Regions from separate parts of the Cupriavidus sp. USMAHM13 genome, predicted to be linked through region 1. Evidence: predicted binding sites of a transcription regulator. Region 1 holds the regulator's gene; the other holds the start of a gene.

Region 1 (3,517 bases):
GCCTGCCTGCTGGTTTCCCGCCTGGTGGAGCGCGACAGCGGCCGCCTGCTGGACACCAGCTATCTGCTGTGCGACCCCGCCCTGGCCGATGAATCCGCGCGGCTGGCGCAGTGGGCGCGCTGGGCGCTGGCCGCCGAGGCACGCTTCCGCACGCTGCGCCACGCGCTCGACCATCTTGCCCGCGGCGCCGTGCCGGCCGCGGACGAGGCGCAATGCCGCGCCGCGCTGATGGCGCTGCAGGCCGGCCTGACCGCCCTGCGTCTCGAATGCGAGCCGGGCGCCGTGGCGGCCGGCTTCCTCTCGCGCCTGGCCGGCCGCGCCGCGGGCAAGGCCGCGCAAGCGGCGCCGGGCCAGGCGCTGGTCGAAGGCCTGGCGCGCCTGCTGGCGCTGCTGGACGTGCTGGAGGGCTATCCCGTGCGCGCAAACCGTGCCGCTGCGGCGGACCCGGTCCGTGCGGATACGTCCGCTACCGAGCAACAACTGGAATCCGTAGGAGAGTAGGTCTGTGCACACTCTGGCAACCGATCAGGCCGAGGGGCTGCGGCGCCTGCTGGCGCCGCGCGCCACACGGCACATCGCCGTGGTAGCCAGCGAGCCGGGGGCCGGCGCCACGACGGTCGCGCTCGGACTGGCCAGCGCGCTGGCCATGCAGGGCGAGCGCGTCCTGCTGGTCGACGAGGATGCCCCGGGCGCGCGCGCCGCGCACCTGGCCGGAGCCGCGCCGCGCGGCACGCTGGCCCAGGTGCTGGCCGCACAGGCGACGCTCGACCAGGCGCTCGGTGCCGCCGGGCCCAGCGGTGTCGCCGTGCTGCCCGCGGGCGCTGCCGGCCCGGCCGGCGGCGGCCTGCCGGGCACCTTCGGCGCCTTCCGCACCGTGCTGGCCGATGCCCGCGCCGACGGCCAGGGGACGCTGTCGGCGCTGGCCGGCGCCGCGCACAACCTGCTGGTGGTGATGCGCCCCGAGGCGGCCTCGATCACCGCGGCCTACGCGCGCATCAAGCAACTGCATCACCGCTACGCCATCCGCCATTTCCAGCTCGTCGTCAATGCGGCGGCGGGCGAGGGCATCGCCGGCGCGGTGGCCGGCAACCTGGCCCGCACCGCCAGCCAGTATCTCGGCATCGAGGCCTCGTGGGCCGGCTATCTGCCGCTCGATCCGCTGGTCAGGCAGAGCGAGCAGCTGGGTCGCGGCGTGGTCGATGCCTACCCCGCCGCACCGGCGACGATGGCCTTGCGCCGCATCGCCAGCAGCATCGGCGCGTGGCCCATGCGCGCCGCGTCCACCACCTTCCCCGGCGTCGCCTCGGCGACGCCTCCGACCAGCCCACGCATTCATTGACGCCGATGCCGCACGTATCGTTCCCCCAGGCCATCGACCGGGCCCAAGCCATCGGGCCCCGGTCCCTGCACGGTACGCGCGCGGCCGGCGCTGCGCTCTAGAAGCCACGAGAGTCCCACCATGTACACCGTTCAGGGAAAGCTCGAACAGACGGATCTGGTCAAGGCACACGCATCGCTGGTGCGCCGCATCGCCTTGCAACTGGCGGCCAAGCTGCCGGCCAGCGTGCAGCTCGACGACCTGATCCAGGCCGGCATGATCGGCCTGCTGGACGCGGCCAAGCGCTACGAAGACACGCACGGCGCGCGCTTCGAGACCTATGCCAGCCAGCGCATCCGCGGCGCCATGCTCGACGAGGTGCGCGCCAACGACTGGCAGTCGCGCAGCCTGCGCCAGTTCACCCGCCGCATCGAGCGGGCCATACGCAGCCTGGAGCAGAAGCTTGGCCGCACGCCCCTCGATTCCGAAGTGGCCGAGCATCTCGAGATGCCGTTGCCGGAGTACCAGCTGCTGCTCAACGAAGTGCACGGCTGCCAGCTGCTGCATTACGAGGACTTCGAGCGCTCCGGCGAAGAGGATTTCCTCGAGCGCCACCTCGGCGTCAACGAAGACAGCGACCCGCTGATGGTGCTGATGGAGAGCGGCATGCGCGAAGCGCTGATCCGCGCCATCGAGCGCCTGCCCGAGCGGGAGAAGCTGGTGCTGTCGCTGTGCTACGACCAGGAGCTGAACCTGCGCGAGATCGGCGCCGTGCTGGACGTGACCGAGTCGCGCGTCTGCCAGATCCGCGGCCAGGCCATCGCGCGCCTGCGTGGCCAGCTGCGGGGACTGCTCTGATGCGAGGGCCCGGCCGCGCCGCGCCGCGCGTGCAGGCATGCGTTGCGACGGGCGTCGCCGCACTCGGCCTGGCGACCGCCGTCCCGCCGGTCCGGGCGGACGAGGGAGGTCCCGGTCATGCCTGGCAGAGCGTGGTGCAGGGGCCGATGCTGTCCGTGCGCGGGATGCGCATACTGTCGCCTGCGCTGCGGCCCGGCGCCATGCCGGCGCTGGCGACCGGCAAGGTGACATCCGTGCGCTGGCAGTACACCTTCAGCGGCGTGCCGCCGCATGATCTCCAGGTCTACCTGTGCAATGGCAGCCGATGCGTGCTGTTGCCGGCGGCGCAAGGCCACACCGAGGCATTCCGCGGCGATGCCGCCGCACAGGATTTCACCTTTGCTTTCCTGGCCCCCGGGCGTGGCGCGCTGGCGCCCGTGCTGCAGGGGCGCGCCAACCAGGTCATCGTCGACTATCGCTGATCGTCGAGAGCGGTCCGCCGCCGCTGCGGCGACACCCGCGACGCCGTCCTCGGCCGATCCGGCTCGGTTCAGCTCAGCTCAGCTCAGTTCAGTTCAGTTCAAGGAAGAGGATGGCGGCGCCGGACGGCGCGGTAGCGAGGGGCAATCGCGCGACCATCGTCGCGCGGCCATGTCACCAGCCGGAGCGGGGCGCTGCGAGCGCGCGTCAGTCCCAGCCGCCGCAGTGGCCTCAGCCGCGCGCCAGGCTCAGGCCGGATGCCGCGTTCTGGGTGCGGCCGTCGCGGCCGTAGAGGCCGGCATCGATGCCGCGCTGGCGCAGTACCTGGATGGCCGCGCGCGTGTGTTCGAGATGGGCGGCGATGACCGCCGAATTCAGCGTGCTTGCCTGGTGCGCGCCGAGCGCGGCCAGGCGCAGGGTGCGCCAGGCCTGATGCACGGCGGGGTCGATGCGCAGGCCGACCAGCATGCCGTTCGGGCCGGCGCGCAAGCCGGCGGCGGCCATCTGCGCTTCGCGCGCGGCGCCCAGCTCGGCCAGCGCGGAGGCCAGCGCCGTCTTGCGGTCCAGCACCGCGCCGAGCGCCTGCGCGTCGCCGCTCTTCATCACTTCGCGTTCGTCGGCCAGGGCCTCGGCGAATGCCTTCACGGCTTCGGTTTCGCGATGCAGGATCTGGATCAGGGGCAGGCTCATGGTTTCTCCACGCGCGGCGCTCTATGCCGTTCGCTCTCGGCTCGCTGCTGGGTTCCTGCCGCGGACCGCTTACTGGCCCTGGTTCAGCTCGCGCAGCGTGGCGAGCAGACCGTCGGCAATCTTGCTCGGATCGATCTTGATCCGGCCTTCGACGATGGCCTGGCGGATTTCCTCCACGCGGGCCGTGTCGAT
Region 2 (3,517 bases), 260 kb from region 1:
CCCAGGATCTCCGCGGTCTGCAGGTAGACCGCCGGCGAAGGCTTGTAGTCGCGCACCACCTCGGCGCCGAGGATGGCGTCCCAGGGCAGGCCGGCGCGTTTGGCGATGTCCACCATCAGGCGGATGTTGCCGTTCGACAGCGGCGCGATGATGAAGCGCTGCTTGAGCCGTTGCAGGCCCTCGCGGCTGTCCGGCCACGGGTCGAGGCGGTGCCAGGCCAGGTTGAGCGCATCGAGCTCCGCGCCCGGGATGCGCGCCACGTCGGCGCCGAGGCCGGCCAGCGCACGCACCAGGTTCTCCCGGTGCAGCACATCGAGCCGCACGAAACCGCGCCGGCCGCTGCGCACCTCGGCCATCGCCGGCACATATTCGCGCCGCCAGGCGTCGGCGAAGGCCTCCGGCTCCACCGCGAGTCCGTGCCGCGCGAGGAAGGGCGCGGCCTCGCGGGCCACGCAGGTCCGCCAGTCGACGACCGTGCCGAACACATCGAACACCAGTGCGCGCACCGTCTGGCTGAGATCGCCTGCCATGCTTGTTCTCCTGTTGTGGTGGAAGAGGGTCCGATGCGGGCCGCGATGCCCGCAGGCTTGCGCGGATCATACCCGTGCGCGGCGAAACGCGCCGGCGCGGCCCGGACGTGTATGCTCTCGCTCCGGACCTTCGCGGCGTCGCCGCCGGGGACTTTCGATGCCGATCCGATGCCACTTCTGCCCCGCCTGAGCGCCGCCCCGGGCCTCGCCACCCTCGCCACCCTCGCCACCCTCGCCACCCTCGCCACCCTCGCGGCCCTCGCCAGCCCGGGCACGGCGCGCGCCGCCGAGCCGGACTGCGCGGCACCCGGCACGCCGGCCGCGCGGCTGATCTGCGAGCACGCGCTGCTGGCCATGGGCAATGGCCGAATCCGCGCCCAGCAGCAGCGCCTGCTGCAGGCCGGCGCGATCCGCCAGGCGGAGATCGACGCCTTCCTCGCGCGGCGCGATGCCTGTACCACGGTGGCCTGCCTGGACACGCTGTTCTCGCAATGGAACCAGCGGGCGGCACGGCTGCGCGCAGACCGGCGCGCGCCCTGAGGCTCCCGCCACCAGGACCGCCGCCGATCCCCGCCCCCCTTCTGAATCGCCCCGGTCGCCCGCCATGGCACCGGAATCCCCCTCATTTCTCCGCTAAAGATCGCCAGGCCCCGTCCGATAATGCAGGATGGAGACAGATGAAGTCTCTCCGCATGTCATACATTCCCCCGCCTGGCGGGAAGGAAGCGCCCGCGCGGCGGCCGGCCTGGAGCCGGCACCGCGATCGGTCCGGGCGCTCGCAACGGGGGAAGGCCGGGCTCCGCCAATGAACGCGCAAGCCGGCCGCCGGTGCCAGTCACCGGCGTGCCGCCATTGCCGCACGGCGTCCGGTCCTGGCGTGCCGGCTACACAGTGAAGAACTCAAAATTCGAAGGGTAACGCCGATGGCATCCATCACCTCTCTGGGCGTCGGGTCGGGTCTCGACCTGAACACGCTGCTCACCAAGCTGTCCGCGGCGGAAAGCAAGCCGCTCGATCTGTTGAAGAACAAGCAGGCCGCCTACCAGGCCAAGGTATCGGCCTACGGCAACGTCAAAAGCATGCTGGCCGCCTTCCAGGCGTCCGCCAAGAAGCTGGCGGACACGGCCACCTTCAGCGTGACCAAGGCCTCGGTCGGCTCGACGGAGATCCTGGGCGCGGCCACCGCATCCAATGCGACGCCGGGCAGCTACACCGTGAACGTCAAGAGCCTGGCCCAGGCCCAGTCGCTGGTCGCCGCCGGCCAGGCCAGCCAGACCCGGGCCATCGGCACCGGCACCCTGGTGTTCGACTTCGGCTCGGTCAGCGGCTACGACGAGGACCCTGCTTCGCCGACCTACGGCACCTACGTCAATCCCGCCTTCAGCGCCACCGCGGACGCCACCAAGAAAGTCACCATCGACAGCAGCAACAACACGCTGCAGGGCATCCGCGACGCCATCAACAAGGCCGGCATCGGCGTCACCGCCAGCATCGCCAACGACGGCAGCAACACGCCCTACCGCATCGTGCTGACCTCGGACAAGACGGGGGCGGCGACGACCATGCGCATCAGCGCCAGCTCGCCCGAACTGCAGGGCCTGCTCGGCTACGATCCGGAGCAGGCCAACCAGCCCAGCGGGGTCAGGGAAACCGTGCGCGGCACCAACGCCAACCTGACCATCAACGGCATGGCGGTCACCAGCGCCAGCAACACCGTCGCCGACGCCGCGCAGGGCGTGACGCTGACGCTCAACAAGGTGGGTACCACCAGCCTGAGCGTCACGCGCGACCTCGACAACGTCAAGTCGGCCGTGCAGGCCTTCGTCAGCGCCTTCAACAACCTGCACAACATGGCAGGCAAGCTGACTGCCGTCGACAGCACCACCAAGACGGGTTCGGTGCTGACCGGCGACGGCGTGCTGCGCGGCATCCAGACCAAGCTGCGCAACATCCTCAACGCCTCGGCGGGCAGCGCTGCGGGCGGCATCAGCAACCTGGCACAGATCGGCCTCTCGTTCCAGAAGGACGGCTCGCTCGCCATCGACGACACCAAGCTGAGCAAGGCGCTCAAGGACAATGTCAGCGGCGTCACGCGCCTGTTCGTCGGCGAGGGCAAGGCCGATGGCTATGCCAAGCAGATCAGCACGGCGATCGACGACCTCAACGGCGACAAGGGCGCGCTCAAGCTCGCCACCGACGGCCTCGACAAGTCGCTGAAGGACCTGCAGAAGGACTACACCAAGACGCAGGACAACATCAATGCCAACATGGAGCGCTATCGCGCGCAGTTCGCCAAGCTGGACCTGGTGGTGCAGCGGATGAACCAGACCAGCAGCTACCTGACGCAGCAGTTCAACGCCATCAACAACACCAATAACAACAAGAACTGAGCGGGACGGCCGTCGATCGCGGCCGGCAACGAAGAAGGGGCGCCCGCGGGCGCCCCTTCTTACCTTGGCGCGCGCGGGCCGGCCGCGCGCCGCCCGGCGTCAGATCACGCCTTGCGCCAGCATGGCGTCGGCCACCTTGACGAAGCCGGCGATATTGGCGCCCTCGACGTAGTTGATGTAGCCGCCGTCCTTCTGGCCGTGGTGGATGCAGTTCTGGTGGATATCCTTCATGATCGCGTGCAGCTTCTCGTCGACCTCGGCATGGTGCCAGGACAGCCGCATCGCGTTCTGCGACATCTCCAGCCCGGAGGTGGCCACGCCGCCGGCGTTGCTGGCCTTGCCCGGTGCATAGAGGATGCGCGCCTCCAGGAAACGGTCGACCGCCTCCAGCGTGGACGGCATGTTCGCGCCCTCGGCCACGCAGAACACGCCGTTGGCCAGCAGGCGCTCGGCGTCGGCGCCGTTCAACTCGTTCTGCGTCGCGCACGGCAGCGCCACGTCGGCCGGCACGTGCCAGGGCGTGCGCTCCGCCTCGAAGCGCAGTCCGTGGCGCGCGGCGAAGTCGCTCAGGCGGCCGCGCTCTTCGTTCTTGAAGGC

What was found. Region 1 encodes FliA, which starts transcription of late flagellar genes. Its sites were predicted from a motif close to CTAAAGTTTNNNNNNNNNNNGCCGNTA; they were not measured.
Region 2: fliD (flagellar filament capping protein FliD) is a predicted target of FliA. The motif match lies at 1,164-1,190, and genes of this name have one in related genera.

The regions. Positions count from the first base shown of each region.
Region 1 is NZ_CP017752.1:3,315,950-3,319,466, reverse strand. Features, by position in the region: gene flhF (flagellar biosynthesis protein FlhF) at 1-501, shown strand, start outside; gene BKK81_RS32655 (MinD/ParA family ATP-binding protein) at 506-1,339, shown strand; gene BKK81_RS32650 (RNA polymerase sigma factor FliA) at 1,460-2,176, shown strand; gene BKK81_RS32645 (flagellar protein FlhE) at 2,176-2,637, shown strand; gene BKK81_RS32640 (flagella synthesis protein FlgN) at 2,867-3,325, opposite strand; gene flgM (flagellar biosynthesis anti-sigma factor FlgM) at 3,395-3,517, opposite strand, start outside.
Region 2 is NZ_CP017752.1:3,053,577-3,057,093, forward strand. Features, by position in the region: gene BKK81_RS31590 (haloacid dehalogenase type II) at 1-530, opposite strand, end outside; gene BKK81_RS35805 (hypothetical protein) at 699-1,070, shown strand; gene fliD (flagellar filament capping protein FliD) at 1,454-2,920, shown strand; gene gdhA (NADP-specific glutamate dehydrogenase) at 3,020-3,517, opposite strand, start outside.